2 regions of the Photobacterium sp. DNB22_13_2 genome follow, and region 2 is predicted to be linked to the other one. Evidence: predicted binding sites of a transcription regulator. Region 2 holds the regulator's gene; the other holds the start of a gene.
What was found. The regulator MetJ, encoded in region 2, represses methionine synthesis genes. The targets are predictions, from matches to a motif close to TTAGACNTNTANANGTCTAA.
Positions count from the first base shown of each region.

Region 1: metE (5-methyltetrahydropteroyltriglutamate--homocysteine S-methyltransferase) is a predicted target of MetJ. The motif match lies at 4,895-4,914, and genes of this name have one in related genera.

Region 1 covers NZ_JBNNXU010000001.1:165,691-181,196, reverse strand. The annotation lists gene glpA (anaerobic glycerol-3-phosphate dehydrogenase subunit A) at 1-1,182, opposite strand, end outside; gene ACVA58_RS00760 (GGDEF domain-containing protein) at 1,460-2,632, opposite strand; gene ACVA58_RS00755 (hypothetical protein) at 2,897-3,565, shown strand; gene ACVA58_RS00750 (DUF4250 domain-containing protein) at 3,666-3,854, shown strand; gene metR (HTH-type transcriptional regulator MetR) at 3,908-4,819, opposite strand; gene metE (5-methyltetrahydropteroyltriglutamate--homocysteine S-methyltransferase) at 5,046-7,337, shown strand; gene ACVA58_RS00735 (hypothetical protein) at 7,408-7,656, opposite strand; gene ACVA58_RS00730 (META domain-containing protein) at 8,031-8,477, opposite strand; gene ACVA58_RS00725 (mechanosensitive ion channel domain-containing protein) at 8,773-10,419, opposite strand; gene ACVA58_RS00720 (hypothetical protein) at 10,580-11,011, opposite strand; gene pstB (phosphate ABC transporter ATP-binding protein PstB) at 11,258-12,007, opposite strand; gene pstA (phosphate ABC transporter permease PstA) at 12,026-12,892, opposite strand; gene pstC (phosphate ABC transporter permease subunit PstC) at 12,898-13,809, opposite strand; gene ACVA58_RS00700 (phosphate ABC transporter substrate-binding protein) at 13,916-14,734, opposite strand; gene ACVA58_RS00695 (LysR substrate-binding domain-containing protein) at 15,429-15,506, shown strand, end outside.
Region 2 covers NZ_JBNNXU010000011.1:83,179-98,684, reverse strand. The annotation lists gene hslV (ATP-dependent protease subunit HslV) at 1-406, opposite strand, end outside; gene ACVA58_RS16615 (SPOR domain-containing protein) at 541-1,140, opposite strand; gene cytR (DNA-binding transcriptional regulator CytR) at 1,290-2,294, opposite strand; gene priA (primosomal protein N') at 2,467-4,668, opposite strand; gene rpmE (50S ribosomal protein L31) at 4,901-5,113, shown strand; gene ACVA58_RS16595 (malic enzyme-like NAD(P)-binding protein) at 5,409-6,659, shown strand; gene metJ (met regulon transcriptional regulator MetJ) at 6,759-7,076, opposite strand; gene ACVA58_RS16585 (O-succinylhomoserine (thiol)-lyase) at 7,254-8,420, shown strand; gene ACVA58_RS16580 (bifunctional aspartate kinase/homoserine dehydrogenase II) at 8,421-10,844, shown strand; gene metF (methylenetetrahydrofolate reductase) at 11,178-12,068, shown strand; gene ACVA58_RS16570 (PadR family transcriptional regulator) at 12,136-12,699, opposite strand; gene ppc (phosphoenolpyruvate carboxylase) at 13,110-15,506, opposite strand, start outside.

The DNA of each region.
Region 1 (15,506 bases), on a different contig from region 2:
TTTTTTCGGTTTTGTCTGCTCGGAACCAGGTAATGGCTTTTCGTGAGTAATACACGGTGCGGTATTGCCCAGTTTTTTCGCGACTAGGTCAGTCGTCCACTCGGCCATCATTCGGTAGGTCATCAGCTTGCCGCCGGTAATCGTGACAAAGCCGTCTAGGCCGTCACGCTCGGCGTGATCAAGTAGTACGATACCGCGGCTAATATTTCGACCGCTGGTATCGCCATCGACCGCAACCAAGGGTCTGACACCGGCGTAGGCACGTAATACACGTGTATTAGCCATGATAGGCGCCAGCTTGGTGCCTTCTTCCAACAAGATATCGATTTCTTTGCTGCTAACATGAAGATCATCAATCTTGTCGTAATCGATCCGCTCGGATGTGGTGCCGATCAGTGAAATGGTATCGCCGGGAACAAGAATATCGGCATCGGAAGGCTTACGACAGCGGTTGATCACCAAGTTGTTAATCCGATAATCAAGGATCAATAGTGATCCTTTGGCTGGGAACATCTTGATGGATAGATCGCCATATTCACAAATTTGCTGTCCCCAAATACCCGCTGCATTAATCACTTGCTTGGCGCGGATTTCGAATGACTTCCCGGTTTTCATATCCAGGCAATACACCCCACGAACTGTCGCTCCGTCTCTGATCAATCCGGTGACATGCGTGTGATTAAATAAGCGAGCACCATGCTCGACAGCGTCCAAGACATTTGAAGCCGATAGACGGAATGGATCTAAGGTGCCATCAGGGACTTTCACGGCTCCAATCATTGCAGGGTTGCAGTTTGGTTCAAGACGAAGTGCGTCTTTGGGGGACAGTTGTTCAACATCGATGTCTGCTGTCTGACAAGATGAAATAAAGGTTTTTTGAAAATCGAGATCATCATCTGGCAGAGAGATAAACAGCCCTTGAGTGTCTTCTACACAATGGCGGGCAATGTTTTTCAGGATACGGTTTTCCTGTATACACTCTTTGGCCGATTCCTGATCGGTAACGGCATACCTTGCACCGGAGTGGAGGAGGCCATGGTTTCTTCCTGTTGTCCCTGATGCAAGATCATCTTTTTCAACGAGGATGCATGGGATTCCGCGCAAGGCACAGTCACGCATAATACCAGTACCGGTTGCGCCGCCGCCAATGATCACAACATCTGTTTCAAACCAACTATTCATGTTCGTTTTCGCTTATTGTTTTGGTCCGTGGATCAGGAAATGGGAAATTCCTTCTACTTTATACCTTGTAATATGCCACTTTTTATAAGGGTAATACTTGATCGGCTACACAATTATGAGCGTTCGCGCATTCGAATGCGCTCAAATGTGGTTGTTTGATTAAAAAAGGAACACCTTTACAGAAAGGAAGTCACTTGCAGTGCTGGATAGGCCGTAAATCAGTGAAGATGTGGATAAACGAAAGCGGATATATATCCCGTTTTTGGGGACCGATTAGCTAGGCGATGGCTTTTCGCCTTTCGCTGAGGTTGGGAAGGTAGTCGATAGGATGGAAACGGAAGCAGTCTCGACCTGCGTCTTTGCAGTCATAGAGCGCTCTGTCGGCCCGTTCGATGAGTGATGATAGTGAGTCACTGTCACTATAGTTGGCTATCCCAATGCTGGTGGTAAATGAGATGGCGGTGTTATCAATACCGGTCGCTACTTCCAAGGCGCGAATGCGCGATAGCATTCGTTCAGCAATATGTTCGGTATCGCTAGCAGTACAGTTGGGTAAAAAAAGAATAAACTCTTCGCCGCCGAAACGACCGAAAAGGTCAGTTTTGCGAATACGCTCTTGCATGAAGTTGGCAAATTCCTTCAATACCTTATCGCCAACTCCGTGTCCCCAGGCATCGTTAATCCGCTTGAAGCGGTCAATATCGAACAACATCACTGAGAAAGGTTGTCTTTTTTGTACACAGGCGACCAAGTGTTTATCGGCGAGCTGCAATAGCATCCTTCGGTTATAGATACCGGTAAGGGGATCTAGCGTGGCTTGGCGGTAAAGTCGCATAAGCATGTGCAGCTTTGACAATTGAGACCAAATGACCATCAGTGCCAAGACGTTTTGTAGCCAATAACTGGCAATATTCTCTGGGCTCATCAGACGGCCTGCCAGATAATCGACTAAAAGCTGTGTCAGAGCAGTAACAGCCAGCATACCAAGGCTTTCTTTCAGCGTGACAGGAAGAATGGTCAAAATAGCGACATGGATAATAGGCAACAGGGTATAGCCATAGATAAAGCCGCTATATACCGTTGGGAAATTAAGAACCCAAGAGGTATACAGGTAGAACAGATTAATACTGGCAACCATTAAGCCCATATACCATTGAGCACGCTGAAGGGTAGTATGCCGATGGTTCTGCCATGCAAGGGAGAGAAGCAATCCGCCTAATAGCAGTCGGGCGCAGGCGATTGGGAGAGTATACGTTTGATCTAGAAACAATAAGTCAAATGGTAACCATAAGATCACCAAGCCCCCCCATACTGAAGACAGCATAGTGATTCGACTGCGAAGGTAGCCACTGCGGGTATTTTTAAAACTGGTGGAATGGGCGCTGGCGCTCCAAAGATCAGGGATGTAAAGCTTGAGCTTTTTCAGTAGTGAGTGCAATGAAGACATCATAATAGCGTTTGCCCTTGCTAATTCCCGTTAGTCACAGATCTAAACCGCTATCGATTCTTGGTTGCTATAAGTTGTCATTATGCCATGGTGGCACTTGCTATTCAGTGATGTTGATCCAAAAAATAAGGCGATTGTGCCTAGTCGAGCTAACAAATCCAGTGACATAAAAAAGCCGCTTAGTGACTTTGGTTTTTTCATTGTTGGTATCGAACCGGGTAATTGCTATCATCCCCGCACTTTGTTTTGCCTTATCAAGATTATCCTATGAACACAGCTTTAATTTATCTGATCCCAGCTTTGCTCGGCGCCCAGCTGGTGTTAACACTGGTACTCACCAAGGGAGATATTTGTCCGGGGCAGCGGGGAAGGGTACATAAAACCCTACCTGTATTGCTTGTAGGGTGGTTGGTGGTTGCACTATTCCAGCCATATGCGTTTTTACCACTAGCGGCTTTGGGGTATTTCACTCTTAAGGTCAAGACGGGCAAAACACGTGATGCAGGCCCCCTAAACGTTTTCTATGTGGCTAATGTCCTGGCTTTCTTCGTATGGTTTTCAATGCTACTTACCCTGACATTGCCCGTGGCAGTGATGAGCTTGGTAAGTGTTGCGCTGTTTGGCTCATTACTCGCGCACCTTCTCCTCACCCAAGCTAGAACGCGTCTTCAGGCTTTCCACCGGCTGTTGCCTTTTGCTGGTTTTGTCAGCGCGATGGTGAGCGTGCTTTGTCTGTTATGGCTTGCTTACCAGTTCGATGAAAGCCAATTGGCCTTGCTAACAACCAACATTGTGGCGTCACTGGTCTTGCTGGTTGCAGGCCTATTGGTGTGGTCAATGCACTTATTGACAGGAAAAACTGTCAATCGTTGGCAGTTAGTGATTGCGGCGGGAATTTTAGTTCTGTCTGTCAACATGCAGGTGGCATTGATTTAAGCTGCGACACTATTATCGAAATGTGAGGCGGCGCTTTTTCTTTCCGCCTCATTCTGTCTATGCTTATTCATGAGTAAATACTTACCGAGGGGCAGGCAGTATGGAGATTAGTAACCTTTTGAACATGGATGGCAACATCGTTCTCGGTATCGTGAATGAGCGATTACGCCTTGAGTGTTCGACGGTCGAAGAGTTGGTCAGCCGATATGAACTCGACTTCAATGAGCTGAACCAAAAAATGGAATCGTTAGGTTATCACTACGATCCTATCAATAATCAATTCAAGTAATAATAATCCCTTCTGATTATCTTACCGGCTGCATTTTTGGCGTAAATGGCCTTTTATGCAGCCTTGATCCCTTCTAAGTGAGTTTGGCACTGCTGTTTTGCTGTCGCAAAAAACGCCGATAAATAATGCCTTTCACGCTCTTGAGCCCTTATTGCTGCAAACAAACGTCGCCAAAGACCATCACCTAATGGTTTGCTGACAATAAGTCCTTGACGAGCAAAATCAAATACCGCCCAGTTAGGTAGTGCTGCAACACCTAAGCCCGCTGACACCATTTGGATCAGCATGAGAGTATTGTCTGCTTGCTTCCAATTGGCGGGCTCTACACCAGCGGGTTGCATGAAATGCTTCACGACATCCAGCCTGTTTCGCTGAACGGGATAGCTGAGCATGGTTTCATGGGCTAAATCTTCTGGGGAGATAATGTCTTTAGATGCCAATGGAGATTGAGGGGCAACGATCAAGCGCATTTCAAAATCAAACAGAGGTTCGAAGTGAATTTCACTGCGAGCTTGGATGTCTGAAGTAATGACGAGATCCAGCTCACCAGCACCGAGTGCAGGTAAAGGCTCGAAGCCAAAGCCGGATGAAAAATCCAATGTCACATTAGGCCAATGATGTTGGTATTCTTTCAATGCTGGCATTAGCCATTGGAAGCATGAGTGACATTCGATAGCCATATGGAGTCGGCCATTGGTATCTTCTTTGAGGCTGGCAAGTTCATGCTCAGCCTGGGCAAGGCGAGGGAAGAGGTCATCGGCTAGCCGTAGTAAAATATCACCCTCTGCAGTGAATTTTACCGGGCGGGTTTTGCGCAGGAAAAGCTGGCTGCCCAGCCGTTGCTCCAAATCTTTCAGCTGGTGAGACAGGGCTGATTGCGTTAGGCACAACGTGTTGGCGGTTGCTGTCAGTGAACCGGTATCCCGTAATACAGTGAGTGTTCTTAAGTGCTTAATCTCAATCAAATCTTTTCCTCTACCATTTTGTGGCCATGCTTTCCTTAACATGCTGGTTTTACTGTATCTGTAAAACATGGCGGTGTAAACATCTAGACGTCTAAATAGGGTTTTAAGCATAGCTTGTCATATGAATTTTATTCAAGATAAACATTAGTGATAAGAAATTGCTCATGCTCAGAGGCTAGGTCATTGTGATGACAACAACGACAAAGAATGCAGGGACGGAACAGCAATGACGGTAAAAACAACAACACATATTTTGGGTTACCCGCGTATTGGCAGCCAGCGTGAGCTGAAGTTTGCCCAAGAAAAATACTGGCGAGGTGAAATTTCACAAGCTGAACTGAAGGAAGTGGGGAGTTTGCTGCGCCACCGCCATTGGGGAGAGCAATCAGGAGCGGGGCTGGATGTCGTCACTGTCGGTGATTTTGCTTGGTACGATCATGTATTGGGCACCAGTATGTTGCTGGGTCATTTACCCAAGCGTCACCGTAACGGTTTCCCTGACCTAGATACCTTGTTTCGTGTCGCTAGAGGTAAAGCACCAACAGGGTGTGCGTGTGCAGCATCCGATATGACCAAGTGGTTTAACACTAACTATCACTACATTGTGCCGGAATTTAGCGCCGATGATGAATTCACTGTTAGCTGGCCGCAACTGTTTGAGGAAATCGCCGAGGCAAAAAAAGCAGGCCACAAGGTGAAACCTGTGCTGTTGGGGCCGATCTCTTACTTATGGCTTGGCAAGGAAAAAGAATCGGATTTCGATAGGCTGTCTTTACTGCCAAGACTACTGGCGGCTTATCAGCAAATCCTTAATAAATTAGCGGCACTAGGCGTTGAGTGGGTACAAATTGATGAGCCGTCCCTAGCATTAGAGCTACCAACAGAGTGGGCTGACGCATTCAACATTGCTTACCAAGTACTGCATGGTGCACCTAAGCTGTTACTGACCGCGTATTTTGACAATATTACTCATCAACTGGATACCATCACCAAACTCAAAGTTGATGGTTTGCATGTGGACATCTCAGCGGCTCCTGAGCAGCTGGATGAAGTGGTAGATCGTTTACCTGAGCATTGGGTGCTATCCGCAGGTGTCGTCAATGGGCGTAATGTATGGCGTGCTGATCTGAGCGCGCTGTTGGAGTGCCTTAAACCTGTCAAAGCGAAACTAGGAGAGCGACTGTGGTTAGCCTCGTCGTGTTCACTTCTTCACAGTCCAATGGACTTGGACTTAGAAACGGATGTGGACCCAGAAATACGACAGTGGTTAGCCTTTGCCAAGCAAAAGTGTCGTGAACTAACCCTGTTGGCCCAAGCTATTGATGGCAACGAAATCGCCATTGAAGAGTGTGCCCACTACAGTGCTCCGATCAAAGCCCGCGCAACCAGCTCTTTGGTAAATAATGAACAGGTGCGTCAACGCAGCGCAACAATCACGGATGCATTGGCAGAGCGAAAGCAGCCTTATGAAGAGCGTGCCCGTCAGCAGCGTCAATCTTTGGGATTACCTTTGCTGCCGACAACAACCATTGGCTCATTTCCGCAAACCAATGAAATCAGAGCCCAGCGCCGAGATTTCAAAGCTGGTCGCCTGAATGAACAAGATTATATCGCGGCGATGAAGGGCCATATAGGTGATGCGATTGAGCGCCAGAACAAGCTAGACCTTGACGTATTGGTGCATGGCGAAGCAGAACGTAATGACATGGTAGAATATTTTGCAGAGCTGCTTGAAGGCTTTGCTGCTACCCGCTTTGGCTGGGTGCAGAGTTATGGTTCGCGGTGCGTAAAACCTGCCGTTATTGTCTCTGATATTTATCGCTCGGCACCAATGACGGTTGCTTGGGCGCAATATGCCCAGTCGTTAACGGACAAGCCTGTGAAGGGGATGCTTACCGGTCCTGTGACGATTTTGGGGTGGACGTTCCCACGTGAAGATCTTAGCCGTGAAGTCATCGCCAATCAGATAGCACTGGCATTACGGGATGAAGTGGAAGATTTGCAAGACAAGGGAATTAAGATCATCCAGATTGATGAGCCAGCCATTCGCGAGGGGATGCCGATCAAAGCCAGCCAATGGCAAGCGTACTTAGATTGGGCGGTGAAAGCGTTCAAGATATCAGCGGCCAGTGCCGAGCCCAAAACACAGATTCATACCCATATGTGCTATAGCGAGTTCAACGATATGATTGAATCCGTGGCTGCGCTGGATGCTGATGTGATCACCATTGAGACATCTCGTTCTGATATGGAGTTGCTTAAAGCTTTTGAAGAATTTGACTATCCCAATGAGATCGGTCCGGGTGTATATGATATCCACTCACCGAATATCCCAACAGTTGAACAGGTTATTGATTTGGTCGAAAAGGCTGAAGCGCAAATTCCGGCTGAAAGGTTATGGATCAACCCTGATTGCGGACTAAAAACAAGAAGTTGGGAAGAAACAGAGGCAGCCCTGACGAACATGGTTGAAGCGGCGAAAACACTACGTGAGCAGTATAAAGCGAAAGTAGTGTAGAAATAATGCCAACTCGTGATATTTGATAAGTGTAAAGCCCTGGAGGGTTAACTCCAGGACTTTTTAGCTATTAAGAACGCCCTTTAATGTCATCAAAGCTAGGTTTGTACTCTGATTTGGTATATTTGGTTTTTAACTTAGGGAAATGCGTTCTATCGTTTTGTCCCTGTAATTCATTACTTGCTGGGACAAAATTGGATGGTTGATATATTACTTTTTGTGGTGATACTTCACTGTTGTCATTGCGGCCTTGGAGCTCGTAAGCGACAGCTGAATTGGCAACAAATAGCCCTACAATAATTAATGCGATATTTTTCATGGCAGCCTACCTTAGCAAAAGTGAAATGTTTACCGAGTTGTATATGCCCAATTGACTTGGACATAGTAAGCTTAGATGATAAAAAAACGCGAATGGCATGATTTACAAAACTTTAATTTAAAAATCTATCAATAAGAGCTGGTATATAACATGTTATATATTTTTAGGCTCAGTATTAAAAATATATAACCAATTGAAAAAATAGTAAAAAGTGTCGAGTTGGTCACAATCAAGGAAGGGGATATTGGCTAGAGATAACTTATCTGACAAAACATGAAAGTTTTGTGAATTAAGGATATTGATATATACCCCCCTGCATCTGGGGGCATAAATACTCCCGCAAAAAGCAGGAGTATTATACTCAGTAAGAGGTCTTAATTCGCTTCTGTACGCGTAAAGGTTAGCGTGTGTTCAGCACCAGTCAGAGTTAGTTGGTTGCCTGCGATAGTCGCTGCACTCCAATCCATAAGGGTCGCGCTCATTACGCGCTCTAGTTCCATCGCTGGCTCAGGACATGCCATCATGGTCATCCCCATTTTCTCAATGCGCAGTTTATTTTCGTTAAGTTCGGCTTGGCCGAAGTAACGATTACAGCCGGCATGGCCATTGGCAGCTAGATCTGCAGAGAGTTGTAGGTTTGGTGCTTGGAACGGTTCTGTGATCTCAAGAGCGTTCCCGTCAACTTTGTTAAGTACCCAGTTGAAAGAAGCAAGGTCAGTATTGGTGAGCATAGCGGTCGTTGGCTCGCTTTCAGTGTTAGATGCACAAGCGGCCAGAATGACAGGTACGGCCAATGCAGCAAGAATACGTTTCTTCATCATTATAAATTCCCAGAAGTCGTGATAATTACCCAATAAAGTATTACTACCCTGAATACTTAGGGTTGGGTAATTAATTGTACGTTGTTTTTTATGTTATTTTACAATATATATCAGATTTTGGTGTGAAGGAATATCTAAAACTCACTTACACTGCAAAATTCAGGTTCGATTTGGTTTTACCCAGAACAAAGAGTAGTTTAATCGAGACAAAAAGAAAAAATGTTAAGCCTACGTCATTTTATCTATACCCAAGTATATTCGCCACTGATGAGGCTCTGAATCTTGCAGTTTGACGTTACTTGGGTATGTCTTCCTTATTTATCATATGTAAATGGACATCTTGTTGCGGGAATGGGATAGAAATACCTTCACGGTCAAAGCGCATTTTCACTTCTCGGGTGACATCCCAATAAACATCCCAATAATCCTCGGTTTTGACCCAGGGGCGAACAATAAAATCAACGGAGGATGAATTGAGGACATGAAGTTTGATGGTTGGTTCAGGTGAGCGAAGCACCATCGAGTGATCCGCCAAAATGGCCTCCAAGACCTTTTCGGTTTTTTCAATGTCATCACCATAGCCAATGCCAAACACCATATCGACCCGACGTACCCTTTCATGGGTGATATTTTTGATGGTGTCTCCCCAAATCTTACTGTTGGGCACGATCAAGATTTGATTATCAAAGGTCTTGATCGTGGTGCTGACCAAGCTCATATGGCTGACCTTTCCCGAGGTACCGCCGGCTTCGACAAAATCGTCGACATCAAATGGACGGTAGATCAGCAACATCATACCGGAAGCAAAGTTAGATAGGGTGTCTTGTAGAGCAAAGCCAATGATCACACCCGCAACCCCGAAACCGGTTAGGACAGGTGCTAAGTTAAGCCCAATTTGCGACAGGGCAATCAATATACCGATGCACAAGATGGTATTGCCACTGATTGAGATGAAGAAGTCTTTCATCAGCTGTGACATGCGCAAGGTAGGTGAGGAGACCGCACGGGTGACAATACGTCGGGTGATATTCTTGAAAATCTTGAAGATAAATATAATAACGAGAAAGATGAAGAGCTTGAACAGGGCTGCTGGGGTGTTTTGTACCAGCCAGTCACGGAAGTCCTTCAGGCCATCTGAGAGCAATGACCAGAGTACTTTGATATTGAGGATTTCATTGGTGAGGTTGCCCGATACGACGAATAGTTGTTTGGTGTAGCCAGTGGTGTCGATCCCCATTTTGCTGGCAAGGTCGACGATAAACTGCAGTCCTTCGATATCACCGACAACTTGTCGCTGGGCAAGGATATATTGCAGTTGCAAGGAGGCTTTTTCCTCCTCGGTAGCAGACTTGATTTGGCCTGCTAACATGCTTTCTTGTTGGTTATCGAATGAAAGCTTGGCAGAAAGGAAGTCTAGTCTTTGAACGACGTCTTTGATCAAACTTTTCTTTTTTTCATCATCAGGTTTATCGAGCAATTCCAACCAGCCAAAGTTCACCCACTGCTCTTTGAGAATCGTATGATAGAAAGCGGTTGTTTCATGGAGCGTTTTTTGGATGATAAGCTTTTGCTCTTGATCGGCACTGTCTAAATCAGTTTGTAGCTTGGTGATTTGATCGGCTAAAAAGTCAATGGCCAGGGTGAGGTATTCGATTTGATCATGCACAAACCCAATGACTCTTGGTGTGTTTTCCTCTGTACGCTTGCTGATGAGTTTCTGCAGTTCTGCACGGATATCCTCATTTTTCTTCAGCATCTGCATATCGATGATATTTTTAGCAGTGCCGGTTTTACCCTGTGAGTCTTTATAGAGCTCCGCCATTTCCACTTCCATTTGCTCTATCTGAGCAAATTCATCTGGCTTGGGTTCAGGTACTTGTTCGGCTTCCTCGGCAAAGGAAAACAGTGAGAAGAAAAGAGTAATGATGACTAGCCAGCGCATAGAGAACGGACTCCGAGATGTAACTACCTAACAATAAACATAGAGATGATTTGGGGTGAAGGTGGCTTAAATGTTGGAAGAAAAGAGATAAAGCCAAAGGTTCGAGATGGCTGAAAGTTGAATGGTCATGTGCCAGTGTTAACAAGGTGCAGGGGACAAATCACTCTTTGGCTCCTTCGCCATCAATGATCACCTCTAACCGGTATTGAGCGACTTCGTTGCGGCGCGCAGCTGAGCGCATCATATAGACTCGAATTTTGTAGTCACCGCTTGAGGGCAGGGTGCCTTCGAATTGATTTCCATTGATAGAGCCATTGAACATGGCAGTTTCATTTTCGCCAGGAGCGAGAATATTAAAGTAGGTCGCGCTATGTTGTGTGGCGAGGCTGACATTCATTATCTGACCGGCCTGCGCCCCTAACAGGTAATCTACTGTCTCATAGCCTGTGATAGAAGATTCAATAACCGCATTGTTGGTGCCAGGTTGGAACTGTACCCGTTCGGAACGGGTATCGTCCTTGGCGAAACACCCCATGGCAGCAAATAGCAAAATCAGGTAAGTGTGTATTCTTATTGCTATAGCGATCTGCATGTCGAGGCTCCTGTTAAGGCCAATCAACCAAAATATGATCGAATTTTAAATAATTTGGTACCGAATGGGCGGGTGAGACCACTAATACTCCAAAATATTACTCAACAGTTTAGTTTAACTCGACAAGATTTGTTATGTGAAAGCCAGGCAAAAAAAGGCCCCCTACATGAGGGGGCAATATTTACCATCGCTGTTATTATTCGTCAAAATTCTGCATACGATTTGAGGAAGCGATTAAAGAGTCTATTAACCAAAGTCACCGTTTACATAACCGCGTGTACGGTCGTCAGCAGGCTGGTTGAATAGCACGCTTGTTGAATCGTGCTCAACCAGTTCACCCATTAGGAAGAAAGCAGTACGGTCAGAGATACGACGTGCCTGCTGCATTGAGTGGGTAACGATAACGATGGTGAAGTCTTTTTTCAGAGTCTCCATCAAATCTTCAATTTTTTTGGTGGCAATAGGGTCAAGTGCTGATGTTGGTTCGTCCATCAGGATCACTTCTGGCTCCATTGCAATTGTACGGGCAATACACAGACGCTGCTGCTGACCACCCGACAGACCGAATGCGTGTGATTTCAAACGGTCTTTTACTTCATCCCAGAGTGCTGCGCCGCGAAGTGATCTCTCTACAACTTCGTCTAGGATTTTCTTGTCTTTAACGCCCTGAGCACGAAGACCATAAGCGATGTTTTCGTAGATGCTCATTGGGAACGGGTTTGGCTTCTGGAATACCATGCCGACTTTGATGCGAAGCTGAGCAACGTCAATGTTGCCGTAAACATCTTCCCCATCCATCGAAAGGTGACCTTCGATTTTTACGCCTTCAATTAGGTCGTTCATACGGTTAAGGCAACGTAAAAGCGTTGATTTACCACAGCCTGACGGACCAATGAGTGCGGTTACCTGACGGTTTGGAATCGGCAGGTTAATTTGCTTAAGTGCTTGGTTTTCGCCGTAGTATAGGTCTAGATTTTCAATATTAAATTTATTCATGGTTCTCTTCCTCAAAGATTAGTAAGTCGCAGTATTGAATCGGCTAGCGATAAGCTTTGTTAACAAGTTAATAACAAGAACGATAATGATCAGAATGGTGGCTGTTGCGTACGCCTGGTTCCATTCGTGAATCGTGTATAGCTCCTGCGTTAGTTTGTACAGGTGAACGGTTAGCGTACGGCCAGAGTCGAACATGCTCTCTGGAATACGGGCAACCATACCTGCAGTCATGAAGACCGGTGCTGATTCACCGATAACACGACCTACACTGAGGATGATGGAGGTAACAATACCTGGCATTGCGCTTGGTAGAATCAGTCTCCAGATGGTGTAAATTTTAGATGCACCCAGACCATATGAACCTTCGCGGTAAGTCTGAGGTACAGCCATTAGTGCTTCTTCAGTTGTACGGATAATAACCGGCAGGATGAGGATACTCAGGGTCAGGGCACCTGACAGGATAGAGTAACCAAAGCCCATAACAACAACGAAGAAAGTCATACCGAATAGACCGTAGATAATCGACGGAATACCGGCCAGTGATTCTGTACAGAAACGAATCACTTTTACTAGCTTACTACCTACCTTTGCGTATTCGGTTAGGTAGATAGCGGTCATAATACCCAGTGGGGCTGCCACACCAATTGAAGCGGCAACCATGTACAGGGTGGAAACAATCATTGGCCAGATACCTGACTCTTGGCCGATGGTGGTGTAGTCGCTGGAAATGAACGTCCAATCAACATGTGAAAGGCCGTTGCTCAGAATGTACCAAACAACCCAGAGTAGAAAGCCGACAGTGATAGATGCGGCTGACCAGATAAGCACGAGTGAAATTTTATCTTTCATCTGCTGCTTTTGTGTATTTGTACCTTGTAAAGCCATCGTAATTACCTCGCACGCTCACGGTTCAAGTAAAGAAGCGCGCCGTTTAGTACCATAATGAACACCAGAAGAACGATACCCGTTGCGTATAGTGCACTTGCGTGGAGGCCAGTTGCATATGACATCTCAATCGCAATGTTTGCCGTTAGCGTACGGGCTGAGTCCAAGATACCTCGCGGCATGGCCGGTGAGTTACCCATGACCATGATAATCGCCATGGTTTCACCAAGCGCACGGGCAACACCCAAGATAACGCCGGTCATGATGCCTGAGCGTGCTGCAGGTACAAGCAGCTTAAAGATTGTGAACATTTGCGATGCACCCAGTGCGTACGAACCTTCTTTGTAAGTACGCGGTACAGCACGAATGGATGTTTCTGATACCGTAATAACGGTTGGCAGAATCATCACCGAAAGTACGATGATACCAGCTAAGATGGTGTTACCTGCTGGTACAGCAAATACATCTTGAATTAGAGGTACGATGATAACTAAGCCGAAGAAACCGTAAACAACAGACGGAATACCAGCAAGTAGTTCGATCATCGGACGAATGATATCTGCAAGGCGTTTCGGTGCAACTTCCGAAATGAAAATTGCAGTTAGTACGCCAATTGGCACACCGATAACAACTGCGCCAGCGGTTGATACCACCGATGCCACAATCATTGGGGCAATACCGTATAGCGCGGGTGGTAGCCAGTTTGTACCTAGAACAATACCGCCAACACCAGCTTCGGCAAAGGCAGCGTAACCTTCACGGAAGATAAAATAGCCAATTAAAATTAGCGAAAGAATGCCAAGTGCAGCACTCGATAAAAATAGATATTTAAAAAACAGTTCACGCCAGTCGACTTTATCTTTCGCTTTTAGCGAAGAGCGCTTAGCTGAACTTTCAATGTTATTTGCGATGGTCATATTCTTACTCCAGATATTGGTTAAACAAGGTTTATCCGAATACCAAGGAATCAACAAAAACCCGGTCGTCATCAACTGATGACGACCGGTAAATTAAACTTATAACTTACTTAACAGCGATGAAGCCGTTGTCAGCAACAATCTTCTGGCCTTCAGGACCTTTTACCCACTTAAGGAAGTCCAGAGCGGCAGTTGAAGGGCGGCCATCTTTGTAAACAACTAGGAATGGACGCTGTACACCGTAATCACCAGCCTGAATAGCTTCAACAGATGGCTGATGGTTGTCGATAGATAGAGGCTTAACAGACTCGTCTACAGAACCTAGAGAGATATAGCCGATTGCAAATGGGTTGTTCGCGACAATCGTTTTCAGCTGGCCGTTACCGCTTGCAACTTGTGCACGCTGTGAAATGGCAGAAACTGAAATATCGTTAACTTTCATTTTTAGGTCCATGATGTCTTCGAAAGCACCACGAGTACCAGAAGCTGTATCACGAGTCGCAACTACGATTGGCTTGTCTTCACCACCCACTTCTTTCCAGTTAGTGATTTCGCCTTTATAGATTTTAGAAACTTCTTCGATAGATAGGTCATCAACTGTGTTGTTGTTGTGTACGACGACTGCGATACCGTCACGAGCGATAACAATTTCTTGAATGTTGTTAGCTTTCTCTGAATCTTTAAGATCACGAGAGCTCATACCAAGGTCAGAAGAACCATCGTGAGCAGCACGAACACCCGCAGAAGAGCCAGGGCCCTGAACTTCGACTGTCACACTGTTTGACTGTGCGTAGGTTTCACCGAGAACTTCCATGATTGGTGATACGGAGCTAGAACCTACAACTGAAATAGTTTCATTTGCTACTGCAGTGTTGAATACCATTGAACCTGCTAGGGCTAGAGCACCAATAACCTTTGTTTTCATTTTCCTAATCCTTAAAAAGCTGGCCTGATTGCCAATAGGTTTTGAATGAACGAGGCAAAGATTAGGGAAGAAGTATGACAGTAATGTTTCAGTAGTTTGAACACTCTATGACGCTATTCATAAATGTTTAATAAGTGTCCAATTTGATCTTGATTCCACTTCTTTATTTTGTGCGTATTGCTATAACCTGGCAATTCCCAAAGGAATCACATGTATAGCGAATGGGTATATAGTGGCTTTCTCGCTTGGTGCGTCATTGTGCATATCTTTTTTATTTTGGGTAGTTATAAGGTCGATTTGGAGTGTCGGTGACGATGGTTTGCGGTGTTTAATGCTTAGTTGTTATTCTTTGTTGGTTTAATTGTCTGGCGTTGTTTTTCTGTTTGATTTGGTCTGCGGAAATGCTAGTACATGAAGGTAATGTTACAAGGCTGCAATCCTTGATAAAAGTTGCAGTTTTTAATTATTAAAAAATTTATTGCTGATTTTTTCTTAATTATTTTCAAGAGCAGTGCTTGATTGCTTCATTTGCTGCTTTTGTCACCAAGCGATGAGTGCTTCTGTCGTTTTATGACAGTGGCCAGGTATGAGAAACATCATAGAGAGTGGCCGAGACAGAAAAGCATTGTGAGAGCAATACTTGGCCTTGGCTCTGGTACAATTACTCCACAGAGTTCGTAGAAACACACAAAGAATGATTAAGAAAGCCCAACAGATGGTGGTGTTCAACGCGCTGACCCATCAGCGCAGTTTTACCAAAGCAGCACAGCTG
Region 2 (15,506 bases):
CGGTTGCAGCCGCCTGGGCGAAGTTGCCGCCTGAGCCAATCGCAATCAGGTCGTTTTCTGGTTGAACCACATCACCGTTACCGGTGATGATCAACGAGCCGGTTTCATCCGCGACAGCCAATAGGGCTTCCAGTTTGCGTAGCATACGGTCGGTACGCCAGTCTTTTGCCAGTTCCACCGCTGCTTTTAGCAAGTGGCCTTGGTGCATTTCCAGCTTGCGCTCGAAACGTTCGAATAGGGTGAAGGCGTCCGCTGTGCCGCCGGCAAAGCCAGCCAGAACTTTGTTGTTGTATAAACGGCGCACTTTGCGGGCGTTACCTTTCATGACGGTGTTGCCTAGGGACACCTGGCCATCACCTGCGATAACGACTTTACCGTTTCGACGAACAGATACGATAGTTGTCACGGTCTTACCTCTTTTGGTCTGCTCCGGCCATTATGCCGGTCTCGATATAGTGCAGATCTGGGGTCGGCTGGGAAAAGTTTCAAGGGGGAAAAAAAAAGGATGCCATTGGCATCCTCTTTTAATATGTCTCTGGGCTATTCCCAGAACCAGATGGCACAAGGCTCAATACCGGCTCGGCGCAGCTGGTTGCGATCGCTCTCGGCCTTGCGTTTTTGTGGGTAAGGACCGAGTACTACCCGATACCAGTTGCCTTTTTCACCTTGGCTGACCTTGATTTGGCTGGTCAATCCCTGGAAAGCAATCATGGCCTTACGTTGCTCGGCCTGACTCTGGCTGCGGTAGGCGCCGCACTGCATTAAGTATGGCTTGGTAGGGGCTTGCTCTTTCTTGGCATCGACCTGTACTTCTTTGTTTTCCAGCTCTTCAATATAGCGCCACTTCTCTTCCGGCTTCGGTGGCAGAGGCTTGGTAGCTTTTGGCGGCGTCACGACTTCCGTTTTCGGTCTTACCGGCTTGACCGGCTCGGGCTTGGTTGCTGGCGGGCTGGTGGGTTGCTGGGGTTGTGGTGCCGGGTTGGCAGACAGGTAATACAGCCCATAGCCTAAGGTCCCAACCAAGCATAGGGCGATAGCTGCCCATTTGAACGGGAAGCCATTACTTGGGGCTTGATTGCGGTTGCCTCGGGGTTTCTTGGCGGCGGCTCTGCCGCGTTTGACGTAATCTTTGGTAGCCACAGTGTCAATCAGTATAAGGTGAGTTGAATAAACCTATGGTACAAATTTGCGCCAGCTCTGACCAGACCTTACGATACATCCTGGCATTTAGGTTGCACCGTAAGGCATAGGTTTTGTGAGGTTGAGTCAAAAAAATGCTGTCAGCCGATTTAGTTGGCAGGTGGCGCGGCACTTTCGCGGATCACCAGCTTGGCGTCAAGCAGACGTGAGCCAGAGGCAATGTCCTTACCCTTGAGGATATCGAGCAGCATCATCATCGATTGACGTCCGATCTCGTAGCGTGGCTGGGATACTGTGGTTAGCGGTGGATCGCAGTATTCAGCAAACTGGATATCATCGAAACCGACAATAGACAGATCTTGTGGCACTCGGAAGCCAAGACGCTTGGCTTGCTGCATGGCTCCGATCGCCATCACATCGTTGTGACATAGCAATGCTGTTGGAGGCTCGGGTAGCGACAATAGGGAGGTGACCGCACGGGCACCGCCGGCAAAGCTGAAATCGCTCTTGACTGTATACGCGGGGTTGAGCTCAACCCCAGCTCGACGCAGTGCCTGCTGGTAACCCTGAGATCGGAACTGGCATAAGGCTGCATTGTCGGGCCCGGTGACTTGGGCTATGCGTTTATGTCCCATTTGAGTCAGGTAGTTGACGGCCTCGAAGGCTGCGGTAAGGTTGTCGATATGGACGGTTGGCAGCTCGAGCTCCGGGGCAAATTCACACGCCATAACCATAGGCGGCAGGTTCTTTTGCTCAGGTTTGCTGACATCAAAGGGTAGGTCGGTGCCGAGTAGCAACATACCGTCGGCTTGTTTGGTGAATACTAGGTTAACAAACGAGTTTTCACGGGTTTTCTGCTGCCCGCTGTCGCCAAGCAGGACCAAGTAGCCATGCTCCATCGCCGCTTCTTCGATTCCTCGGATGATCTCGGTGAAATAGGGATCACAGATGTCGGGTACGATAGTGACGATAGTTTTTGATTCGTTGCGACGTAAATTCCTAGCCAGTGAATTGGGTGAATAGCCAGCATCCATGACAGCCTGTTCGACCTTTTTTCGGGTCGAGGCTGACACTTTTTCCGGGTTCATCAGGGCACGGGAGACCGTGGCCGTCGAGACGCCGGCGAGCTGGGCAACATCCTTCATTGTCGCCATAGTTAAGATTCCTCTCTATTATTTTTCTCTCTCTTGCCGCTGGAGGATCATGGCCAAAACGGCCGATACCTGAGCCAGCGAGCTTGTTATTGTAGGCTGTCTTCCGGGGATTAAACATGCTTTAAACAGCATAAATTACATCCAATATGTGACATATGTCGCATTGTTCATTTTAAGTTAAATCCTGCGGTTCGACATCAATCGACCAGCGGATTTTCTTGGCCAGAGGAAGCAAAGCGATAGCTGGCTTAGCGACAGACAGCCACTGCTGTAAAGCCCTGCGGCTCGGTGCTTGTAGCAGCAATTGCCAGCGATATCGACCCGCCCGGCGGGACAGCGGAGCTGGGTTGGGCCCCATCACCATGGTCTCTTGGCTAGCAACGGGGCTGGTTTCGAAAATCCCTCTCACTTGCTGCAGAAACTGCTCGACCAGTTCACTTTGGTTGGCCTCGGCCCGGAGTAGGGCCAAATAGGTGAATGGCGGCAGCCATGACTGCTTTCTCTCGCTCAGGGCCCCCGAGGCGAAATGATCGTAGCCCTTGTAGAGCAGGGCCTGGAGCAGGCCATGCTCGGGGTGATGGGTTTGGAGCACTACTTCTCCGGGCTTACTGGCCCGTCCCGCACGGCCGGCGACTTGGATAAACAGTTGGGCCAAGCGCTCGCTGGCCCGGAAATCGTTACTGAATAATGCACTGTCGACGTCAAGCAGGGCGACGAGGGTGACATCGGGGAAATGGTGTCCCTTGGCCAGCATCTGGGTGCCAATCAATATCTGGTATTCGTTATTGCGAATGGCCTCGAGGTAATTCTCAAGACTACCCTTCCGGCGGGTACTGTCACGGTCGATACGCACGGTCCTGTAACTCGGAAATAGCATCTCGAGTTGTTGTTCGAGCTGTTCGGTACCAACACCCACCGCATTGAGCTGGGTCGAACCACACTGGCCGCACTGGTGCATCATCGGACGCTGGGTGGCACAGTGGTGGCAGCGTAGCTCACCGCTTTGCTGATGGAAGGTGTAATAGGCGTCACAGCGCTTGCACTCGGCCAGCCAGCCACAGTCGTGGCAGATCACCGCCGGGGCGAACCCACGGCGGTTGAGAAACAGCATGACCTGGTTTCCGGCCTCGAGGTGCTGGCGCATCCTGGCGATCAATGGGGCAGATAACCCCGCCTCCAGATACTGCCCTTTGACGTCCAGCACACCATGGCGGGCTGCTTGGGCGGTGCCAGCTCGGCGTGACAAAATAAGGTGGTGGTACTTGCCACTCTTGGCGTTGTGCAGCGTTTCCAGTGCCGGGGTCGCGGAGCCGAGCACGATCGGGATATTGGCTTGGCTGGCACGCATCACGGCCAGATCCCGGGCATGGTAACGCAGGCTGTCCTGCTGCTTGTAGGAGGCGTCATGCTCCTCGTCGACAATGATAATGCCGAGGTTGGCAAACGGGGTGAACAGGGCCGATCGAGTGCCGATGATGATCCCTGCTTGGTTGTCCCGTCCGGCAAGCCAGGCTGACAGCCGCTCGGTGTCGTTGAGTCCGGAGTGGATTGTTTCCAAAGGCACATTGAAGCGGCGGCGGAAGCGGTTGATGGTTTGTGGGGTCAGGCCGATTTCCGGTACTAGGATCAACGCCTGCTTGCCGGCTGCCAATACGGGTTCAAGCAGGTTGAGGTAGACCTCGGTCTTGCCTGAACCGGTGACACCTTCTAGCAGATAGCAGCCGAAATCCGGGTTGGCGTTGACACTGGCAATCGCCAGGGCTTGTTCCTCGTTGAGGCGGGGCTTCTCCTCTGTGACCGCAAATTGTGACTGCCAGTGTCGCAGTGCCGGTGTTTGCTTGAGCGCTTCAATCCATCCTTTTTCGGCCAAGGCTTTCAATGTGGCACTGCTGACTTCTTCGGCAAGCAGGGCTTCATGGCTCAAGGCTCCCTGACGCAGCATCGTCAAGGCCTGAACTTGGCGCGGTGCACGCTTGAGGGCCGACAATGGCTGGTTTTGCCCCGCGTCGGTCAACTGCCACATCTTCAGCGTTGAGGGAGAAGCCTCACGGCCTTTGCGCAAATAGGTTGGCATCGCATTGGCCAGCGTATCGCCAAGCGGATATTGGTAATATTGGCTGGCCCAGTTCAATAGCTTGAACAGGCTCGGTTCCCACAGTGGCGAGTGGTCAAGTACGCTGTAGATCGGCTTGAGCTGGTTTAGAGGAAAATCAGACGAGTCTGTAAGGGCCATCACGATCCCAACTAACTGCTGGCGCCCGAACGGCACTTTGACCCGCCCACCGATAGCAGGCTGCTGGCCGGGCTTGACCAGATAATCAAATTGCTTGTCCAGGGGAACAGGAAGGGCCACTCGGGCAATGTTGGGCGTCATATATAACCGCTAAATCCGCATGTACTAAGATAGAGAAGTGTACCTTGCCCAGCCTCGGGCAGCAAAGCGGCGAAAAAAGGCGCATATTGGTTGATCTGAACTGCTTGATTGATTACTATACGCCGCCTAATTTGGCGTATTGGCAGTTCAGCCGTTACGTATATTTATTAACGCGTGTGGTGCCCGGCTTTGGATCGGGAGAGCGACACGGCCTTACTTTTGAGGTTATCCCATGAAACAAGGTATTCACCCAGAGTACACTGCAGTAAACGCTCGTTGTTCTTGCGGCAACACTTTCGTATTTAACTCTACTATGGGTAAAGACATCAACCTAGATGTATGCGACAAGTGTCACCCTTTCTACACTGGTAAGCAGCGTCAGGTTAGCTCTGGTGGCCGTATCGACAAATTCAACAAGCGTTTCGGTGCGCTTTCTAGCAAGTAATAATTGCCAGATGAATGTCGAAAAAGGGGATGCGCAAGCATCCCTTTTTTTATGTCCATTTTTTATGCCATAGTTTCGTCCGCTTTAATCCCTATCTGCATCCTGTTGCCAGCAATGTTGGCGATCTATCCTCTAGTCATCGCCTAACACGCTATATTCCCCACCAAACTCGGCTATTCAGTCTGGGAATCATTGGATCGACCAGATGTTCGGTGCTAGGATTTTGTGCTGCCATAGAATATGATCTATGTCCAAATTCTAAAATAAAATTACCCAAGTCAGGATTTCGAACACTATGTCTGAAGATTTTCGCCAACAGGCCCTTCACTACCATGCTTATCCCGTACCAGGCAAAATCGCCGTTGAGCTCACCAAGCCGGCTAATACAGTAGAAGATCTGGCGCTAGCCTACAGCCCTGGTGTGGCTGAGCCCGTGCGCGAAATTGCGCAAAACGCAGAGAATGTCTACAAGTACACCGGTAAAGGCAACATGGTCGCGGTGATCACCAATGGTACCGCTATCCTTGGCTTGGGTAACTTGGGCCCATTGGCGTCAAAACCTGTTATGGAAGGTAAAGCTCTGCTGTTCAAACGCTTTGCTGGCCTGGACTCGATAGATATCGAAGTGAAGCACCGTACTATCGATGAGTTTGTCGACACGGTGGCGAACATTGCTGATACGTTTGGCGGGATCAACCTGGAAGATATCAAGGCACCGGACTGTTTCGAAATCGAAAAACGTCTGATCGAGCGTTGTCATGTACCGGTGTTCCACGATGATCAGCACGGTACGGCGATTGTCACTGCGGCGGGTATGCTTAATGCGCTTGAGTTGCAAGGCAAGAACATCAACGAAGCGGTGATTGTCTGTTTGGGTGCTGGTGCTGCGGCTGTAGCGTGTATGGAACTGCTGATTAAGTGTGGTGCCCAGCGCGAGAAGATCTACATGCTTGACCGCAAGGGCGTGATCCACACCCGCCGTGACGATATCAACGAATACAAGCAGCTGTTTGCCAACAACACTGACAAGCGTACGCTGGAAGATGTGATTGAAGGTGCGGATATTTTTGTCGGCGTATCGGGTCCCGATCTGTTGGCACCGGAAGCGCTGAAACTGATGGCCGATAAGCCAGTGGTCTTTGCGTGTTCTAACCCGGATCCTGAAATCAAGCCTGAGCTGGCTCATGCCGTTCGCGATGATTTGATCATGGGTACTGGCCGCTCGGACTACCCGAACCAGGTAAACAATGTTATCTGCTTCCCGTTTATCTTCCGTGGGGCATTGGATGTTCGCGCGAGCGAAATCAATGACGAGATGAAGCTCGCTGCCGTTGACGCTATTCGCTCACTGGCAAAAGAGCCTGTTCCCGCAGAAGTGGTTGCGGCGGCAGGTGCCGACAAGCTTGAATTTGGTACAGAATACATTATCCCTAAACCGATGGACCCACGTTTGTTGCCACGTGTTGCCAAGGCTGTAGCCCAAGCGGCGGTAGACTCGGGCGTTGCGCGAATCGATATGCCTGTCGGTTATATGGAAGCGAAGTAATTCCTGCAAGTTGTATCGCATACAAAAAAACCAGCCATATGGCTGGTTTTTTTATCGTCATAAACTGCTGGCATTATGCGTAGCAGTCTACTTGGATGCTTATTCGTTGATATCTTCGTATGTGATCCCCATTTCTTCCATCAGGGCCTTGGCTTCGGCAGGAAGATCGTCCGGACGGTCCTTACGGATATCGTCGTCGGTCGGTAGTGGCTGGCCAGTATAGGCATGCAGGAAGGCCTCGCACAGTAATTCACTGTTGGTGGCGTGGCGCAAGTTGTTGACCTGGCGACGAGTACGTTCATCTGTCAGGATTTTCAGAACCTTCAATGGAATCGAAACTGTAATTTTTTTGACTTGCTCGTTTTTCTTACCGTGTTCCGCGTAAGGGCTGATGTATTCGCCATTCCACTCTGCCATTTTTTACCTTCTCAGCGATATAAAAGTGAAGAAATATAGTATGCCTGAATTTTAGCGGGATTTACTGCCATAAGCAAAGACATATAGACGTCCAGAAGTATTGACGTCCTCTTCGTTTGTGGTTATGTTGTTGCGTAAAAGTTATTCAGCAGGGCCGCCCTGACAAGGAAAGTAATTATGAGTGACAAGAAGCTAGCTACCGTCGCTGTTCGCACCGGCATCGAATCCGATACCCAGTACAATGCTGTGGTTCCCCCTCTCTATTTAACCTCAACCTATAGCTTCTCGCAATTAGGTGAGGTGCCACAATATGATTACTCTCGTTCTGGCAACCCAACCCGCAACACGTTGGCTGACGCGTTGGCTGAACTGGAGGGGGGCGCGGGCGCGGTGGTGACCAACTGCGGTACGGCGGCCATCAACTTGCTTGCTTCAGCATTAGTTGGCCCTGAGGATCTGATTATTGCCCCGCACGATTGTTATGGCGGTACTTACCGATTGTTCAACACCCGCGCAGCAAAGGGTGATTTCAAGGTCCGTTTTATTGATCAGACCGATCCGACTGCGGTCGCCGAAGCATTGGCCTTGCAGCCTAAGCTGATTTGGGTTGAAACCCCATCGAACCCCCTATTGCGCATTGTGGATGTGGCAGAAATTTGCGCGGCGGCCAAGCAAGCCGGGGCGCTGGTGGCTGTCGACAATACTTTCCTGTCACCAATCCTCCAGCAGCCTATCGCCCTGGGCGCCGATTTTGTTGTTCATTCAACGACTAAATATATCAACGGCCATTCGGATGTAGTTGGTGGCGTATTGATTTCCAAGACCGAAGAGCACGCGGAAGAGATTGCCTGGTGGGCGAATTGTATCGGTGCAACGGGGGCACCATTTGATGCCTATATGACGTTACGGGGATTGCGGACACTGGCACCAAGAATGCGGATGCATGAGGAAAACAGCCGCCAGATATTGGCTTACTTGCAGCAACAGCCATTGGTTGACGTTATCTATCACCCAAGCCAGCCGGCGCATCCGGGCCATGCCATTGCACTGAAGCAACAAAAGGGGTTCGGCGCGATGCTGAGTTTTGAGATTGCCGGTAGCATGGCGCAGTTGGAAGAGTTTGTCCGTGAGCTAAAATGTTTCTCATTGGCGGAATCTTTAGGCGGAACCGAGAGCTTAATTTGTCACCCTGTCAGTATGACGCACCGTGCGATGTCGGATGAAGCCCAGGCTGACGCAGGTTTGAAGGCATCCCTATTGAGGCTCTCGGTTGGCCTTGAGGATCCTAATGATTTGATTACTGATCTTGAGCAGGCTTTCAGCAAAGCTGCGGAGGTGGCTTAAATGAGCGTTTCTTTTACACGCCAACTGCATAAGTTTGGCGGCAGTAGCTTGGCTGATCCCGAGTGCTACCTGCGGGTGGCAGATATTTTGCGGGAGTATTCGAACAACAACGATTTGGTGGTCGTGTCGGCGGCAGGCAAGACCACGAACAGGTTGATTGAATGGCTTGAACTATTGGATAAAGACGGTCGCCAGGCCCATGAAGCTTTGCAGTCCTTACGTAGTTTTCAGCAAGCATTGATTGAGTCGTTGTTGGACGGCGAGGCAGCTGATGAGCTGCTGACTCAACTGCATCTGGAATTGGGCGAGTTATCTAGCCTGGCGGAGAAACCGCTGGATGAAGCCGAGCAAGCCAAGGTCTTGGGTCATGGTGAGCTGTGGTCAGCCCGCTTGCTGGCCGCCTTGTTGAGCAAGCTGCAATTGCCCGCAGCAAGCTTGGATTCACGTTGCTTCCTGCGTACAGAACGTTCGGCACAGCCGGAAGTGGACCGAGCCCTGTCCCGACCTTTGCTCAAGGAGCAACTGGCCCAATATAGCCAGCAGCGGGTGGTGATCACTGGCTTCATGGCCCAGAACGGTGTTGGCGAAACCGTATTGCTTGGGCGAAATGGCTCTGATTATTCGGCAACGGTGATTGGCGCGCTGGCCGATGTTGAGCGGGTAACGATTTGGAGTGATGTTGCGGGGGTCTACAGTGCCGATCCGCGTAAGGTTGCCGATGCCTGCCTGTTGCCATTGCTACGCCTTGATGAAGCCAGTGAATTGGCTCGCTTGGCTGCGCCGGTATTGCATAGCCGTACTTTACAGCCCGTCGCCCAAAGTGCGATTGATTTGACCCTTCGCTGCAGTCATCAGCCGGAGCAAGGCTCGACCCGGGTCGAGAGGGTACTGGCCTCCGGACGTGGTGCCAAGATCATTACCTCACTTGATGAGGTGTGCCTGATTGAGCTGTCTGTGACCCGCGCTCATGACTTTGCACCGATTGCCAGTGACGTAGAACGATTCTTGCAGCGTACCCAGCTGCAGCCGCTAGCAAGCTGTTTTGAGCCAGATAAAGGGCGCGTTCAGCTGGCTTATACGGCCGAGGTCGTGAACAGTGTATTGGCCCAGCTGCAGGACAGCGGTATTGCTGCCGAGCTGCGTTTGCGCGAAGGCTTCTCGCTGGTTGCAGCAGTAGGAGCCGGGGTGGTGAACAACGCTGTCCATTGCTACGGTTTTTATCAACAGCTCAAAGGCCATGCACTGGAGTTTATTGCCGAGTCTGAATCGGGCTTGAGTCTGGTTGCTGTGCTGCGTAAGGCTGATACCGATAGCTTGATCCAGGGGATCCACCAGAGCTTGTTCCAGGCTCAGAAACGCATTGGCCTCGTCCTCTGCGGCAAGGGTAATATCGGGAGTCGCTGGCTGGAGTTGTTTGAGAGTGAGAAGGCGACGCTGGAGAAGCGGCACGGTATGAGCTTTACCTTGATCGGCATTGTTGATAGCCGTCGCCATTGGATTGACTTTGACGGTATTGATGCCGGCCGAGCTCATAATGCGTTTGATGATGAGTCGGTTGAATATAACCAAACCGATGGTGATTGGCTGTCGGTACTGGCCCACAATACCTATGATGATGTGATGGTGCTGGATGTGACGGCCAGCAGCGAACTGGCTGCGCGCTATCCACAGGTGGCAGAGTCAGGGCTGCACTTGATTTCCGCCAATAAAGTAGCAGGTTCTGCCTCTGGTGAGGATTACCACCAAGTGATTGATGCCTTTGCCAAGAGCAGCCGCTTCTGGCTATACAACGCCACGGTTGGAGCTGGGCTGCCAGTCAATCACACGGTACGTGATTTACGTGAGAGCGGCGATGAGATCATCGCCTTGTCGGGGATTTTCTCTGGTACCCTGTCTTGGTTGTTCCAGCAATATGATGGTTCGGTGCCATTCTCACAACTGGTCGAGTTGGCTTGGCAGCAAGGCCTGACCGAGCCGGATCCTCGCCATGATTTGGATGGCAGTGATGTGATGCGCAAGCTGGTGATTTTGGCTCGTGAATCTGGTTTATCGCTTGAGCCCGAGCAGGTCAAGGTCGAAACCTTGGTACCGGATTCGCTGGCAGCGCTTGGTGTGGATGACTTCTTCGAGCAGGCAGCAGAGCTGGATGAGCTGTTGCACGAGCGGCTGCGCAAGGCCCAGAAAGAAGAGAAAGTACTTCGCTACATCGCCCGTTTGGATCGCCATGGTAAGGCGGCTGTAGGGATAGAGGCATTGTCTCGCGAGCATGCCCTGGCCAACTTGTTACCGTGTGATAATATTTTTGCCATCGAAAGCCACTGGTATCGTGATAACCCATTGGTGATCCGTGGACCGGGGGCTGGCCGGGATGTGACGGCAGGTGCCTTGTTATCAGATATCAACCGTTTGGCTTCGATGCTGTAATGCCTCCAATGTGGGGGCAAATCACTGGTTGTTTGGTGAGTGCTATATGCTGGTCTATTGATGATTGTTTGGTGGATTAATCCAGTGATAACTATCCAGCCAGCTCAAATCTCTGCAGGAATGTTCTATAGCCTTAAAGCCCGCTAATTGCGGGCTTTGTGCTATCTGGGAATGTTGAAGTTATTGCAATTTGAAGTTGAAAATTATTCATGATCATCATGTTGACAATAAATTGGTTACAAGACATTCTGTAGACATATAGACGTCTAAACGGTTATTTTGATGTCTCAGTTTAGGGAGTGGCCGCGAGCCAACAAGAGTAAGGAAAGGATTATGGGGTATTCACACGCAAGCAACCTGGATTCACTGAACCAGAATATTGCTGACATTGACGGCAACATCAATGTTTCATTCGAGTTCTTTCCGCCAAGCAGTGAGCAGATGGAGCAGACGCTGTGGAATTCCATTCACCGCCTGAAGAAGCTGCAACCTAAATTTGTTTCGGTAACCTATGGTGCTAACTCGGGTGAGCGTGATCGTACTCACTCAATTATCAAGGACATCAAAGATCAGACCGGCTTGATCGCTGCCCCACACCTGACTTGTATCGATGCAACCCGTGATGAGCTTCGCACCATTGCCCGTGACTATTGGAATAATGGTATCCGTGACATTGTTGCCCTTCGCGGTGATCTACCTGAACAGGGCACCAAGCCCGATATGTATGCGGCAGACTTGGTTGAATTACTGCGTAAGGAGGCCGACTTTGATATATCGGTTGCAGCCTATCCGGAAGTCCATCCTGAAGCCAAAAGCGCCCAGGCGGATCTTATTAACCTTAAGCGCAAGGTTGATGCCGGTGCCAGCCGTGCGATTACCCAGTTTTTCTTTGATGTCGAAAGCTACCTGCGTTTCCGCGACCGTTGTGTTGCGGCGGGTATCGATGTCGAAATCGTACCGGGCATCCTACCTGTATCCAATATGAAGCAAGCCAAGCGCTTTGCCGATGCCAACAATGTAAAGATCCCTGGCTGGCTTGAGAAGCAGTATGAAGGGCTAGATGATGATTTGCTGAGCCGCCAGATGCTGGGTGCTAGCAACGCGATTGATATGGTACGGGTACTCAGCCGTGAAGGTGTGAAAGATTTCCACTTTTATACCCTAAACCGTGCTGAGCTGACCTACGCAATTTGCCATACGCTAGGAGTGCGTGCCCAAGCTTGATGTAGGACGGGTCATAGAGAAAAGAAAAGCCGCATAAAGCGGCTTTTTTATGTTTGGTAGTTAGTGCTTAAAGTGCAACCGGGCTACCCGCTGAGTCCATGTCTTTCAGTTCGATCAGCACTTCCTCGGCCCAGTCAATCCAAGCCTGGCGATTGTGGATCGCACGGCGAAGGGTTAGACGGTCAAGACGGGATTGGCGATCGAGGTTTTTGTGATCAGCAAAATGGATTTTTTCCATTTCGTTGTAGTGGTTGATAAGGGTATGCGACTCTTCAATTAGCACTTCGAGCTGCTGCTGCATAGGCTCTGAATTGTACACACCGCAAACGACCAGCTTGGCTGAAAACTCATCGCGGATGGTTGGGTTGCGGGCAGGCTCTTGGAACCATTCAAACAGTGCTTGACGGCCCAGATCAGTAATGGAATATACCTTACGATCAGGTTTGCCTTCTTGTGGCTCAAGTTGACAGGTTACTTGGTCGTTGCCGGCCATTTTGTTCAGCTCGCGGTACACTTGCTGGTGGCTGGCTTTCCAGAAATAACCAATACTATGGGAAAACTCTTTGGTGATATCGTAACCAGTGGCATCGCGGTTACTCAACACAGTTAAAATAACGTGTGGTAGTGACATCTCTTCTATCCGTTAAAATACTACATAAAAAAATAACTCGACTGGCATGGCCGAAAATGGCCGCAACGTACCCATCGCTCATTGGCGTTTTTATAATCGTATTGTTGCAGTGCCTGATCGAGATCACGTAGCATACACATCAATGGGCTATTTTTCGACATCAGAGCGAGATATCGACGAAAACTGGTGCAACCAATTGCCCGTCTTGTGATGCTGGTCTATATATTGCGAGATAAATTGTATTTGTTCTTTGATGCAAATTGTTTTCTATCAAATGGTTTCACTGCGTGCAGTTTTATTTTAGTTAACGTCATATCTGTGGGGTTGTCTCAATAATGAGGCAAACTAAAAATAGCGAAAAAAAAAGCTACCGGTAAACGGTAGCTTTTTGTGGTTGTTGTTTTTGCTGCTTAACCGGTGTTACGCATACCCGTTGCGATACCGGCAATCGTTACCATCAATGCCTCTTCCAGCATTGGTGATGGTGTTTCCTGTCGACGGGTACGGTATAGCAATTCGGCCTGAAGCATATTCAACGGCTCGACATAGATATTACGCAGGCGGATAGACTCGGCACCCCATGGGTTTTGCTCCATTAAGTGGGCGCTGTTTTCTACGGTCAGTACAGCCTTGATATCTTGCTGCAGCTGATCGCGAAGTTTCTGGCCAGTCGGCCACAGTGACTTTTCAGTCAGGCGCTGGTCATAGTATTCAGCAATGCCGATATTGGTCTTGGTGAAGACCATTTCCAACATCCCTAGGCGGGTTGAGAAGAATGGCCACTCACGGCACATCTCTTCCAGCTGTGGGGCATGGCCTTTATCAATCGAGAACTGGATCGCTTCACCGGCACCCAACCAAGCTGGCAGGATCAAGCGGTTCTGGCTCCAGGCGAAAATCCACGGGATAGCACGCAGGCTTTCCACGCCACCCTTCGGGTTACGCTTGGCAGGACGTGAGCCCAGAGGCAGTTTGCCCAGCTCCAGCTCAGGGGTTGCAGCGCGGAAGTACGGGACAAACTTCTCGTTACCACGTACCACATCGCGGTAGGCGTCACAGGATACTTCAGATAAGACATCCATCAGCTCGCGCCATTCTTGCTTCGGCTGTGGTGGCGGCATCAGGTTCGCTTCGAGGATCGCGCTGGCATACAGGCTCAGGCTGTTGACCGCCACTTCAGGCAGACCCAGTTTGAAGCGGATCATCTCGCCTTGTTCGGTAACGCGCAAACCGCCTTTCAGGCTGCGTGGTGGTTGTGACAAAAGTGCTGCGTGGGCAGGTGCGCCGCCACGACCGATAGAGCCGCCACGGCCGTGGAATAGAGTCAGCTCAACAGCAGCCTCTTCACATACGTTAACCAGAGACTCCATTGCATGGTACTGAGCCCAGCCCGCCGCCATGACGCCAGCATCTTTTGCTGAGTCGGAATAGCCAATCATTACCATCTGGTGGTTCTGAATGTAGCCACGGTACCAGTCGATGCTCATCAACTGTTTGATCACGCTCTCGGCATTGTTGAGATCTTCTAGGGTCTCGAACAATGGGCAGACATCCATCCGGAATGGGCAACCGGCTTCTTGCAGTAACAGGTGAACAGCCAGTACATCGGATGCGGTACGGGCCATGGAAATCACGTAGGCGCCCAACGCTTCACGCGGTTGGTCGGCTATAGCCTTACAGGTCTCGATGACTTCTTTGACTTCGGCTGAAGGTTCCCAGTCGCGCGGTAGCAGCGGACGCTTGGACGACAGCTCACGGACAAGGAAAGCGACTTTATCCTGCTCGCTCCACTGATCGTAGTCACCCAGGCCTAGGTAGCGGGTCAGCTCTGAAATGACGTTGGAGTGGCGAGTGCTTTCCTGACGGATATCAAGGCGAACCAGGTGTACACCGAAACACTTGATCCGGCGCAGAACATCAAGCAGCAGGCCATCGGCAATGATCCCCATGTCGCAATCATGGAGTGATTGGTAACAGGCGTACAGCGGGTCCCACAGTTGCTCGATATCATCAATGATCCCGAAGCTTGGAGCGTCAAGCCCTTTAATTTTGGCATCAAGCACATCACGAGTATTGGTTAGCTTGGCGCGAAGATCCTTGAGGATGGCGCGGTACGGTTCATGTTCGTCACCAGCCAGCTCACGTACCTCGTCGTTGCATTTGACCATCGACAGCTCGCTGACCAGCTCCTTGACATCCTGGAGGTAGAGATCGGCCGCTTTCCAGCGTGACAGTAACAATACTTCGCGGGTTACCTCAGAGGTCACGAACGGGTTACCGTCGCGGTCACCGCCCATCCATGACGAGAAGGTTACAGGTGCGGCATCAATTGGCAGCCTTTCACCCAGATGGGCTGTTAGTTTCTCATCAAACTGGCGCAGGAATTCTGGTACGGCGTGCCACAGCGAGTTTTCAACCACTGCAAAGCCCCATTTGGCTTCATCGAGCGGGGTCGGGCGCTGTTTGCGGATCACGTCGGAGTGCCATGCCTGGGCGATAAGCTGCTCTAGACGGCGTTCGACACGCTGGCGCTCGCTGGCTGACAGTTCGCTCAGCTCAAGCTTGGAGAGACATTTGTTGATCTGCACCAGCTTGTGGATCATGGTGCGGCGGGCAATTTCCGTCGGGTGGGCTGTCAGTACCAGATCAATATTAAGGTCGCGAACTGCCTGAATAGAATCGAATTGGCTGATGTCTTGTTCATCCAGTTTGGCGAACAGGGCATCGATAGAGTCTGGGCTGCAGATATGTTCTTCGCTATGGCGAGACACCGTATGGTACTGCTCGGCAATATTGGTCAGGTTCAG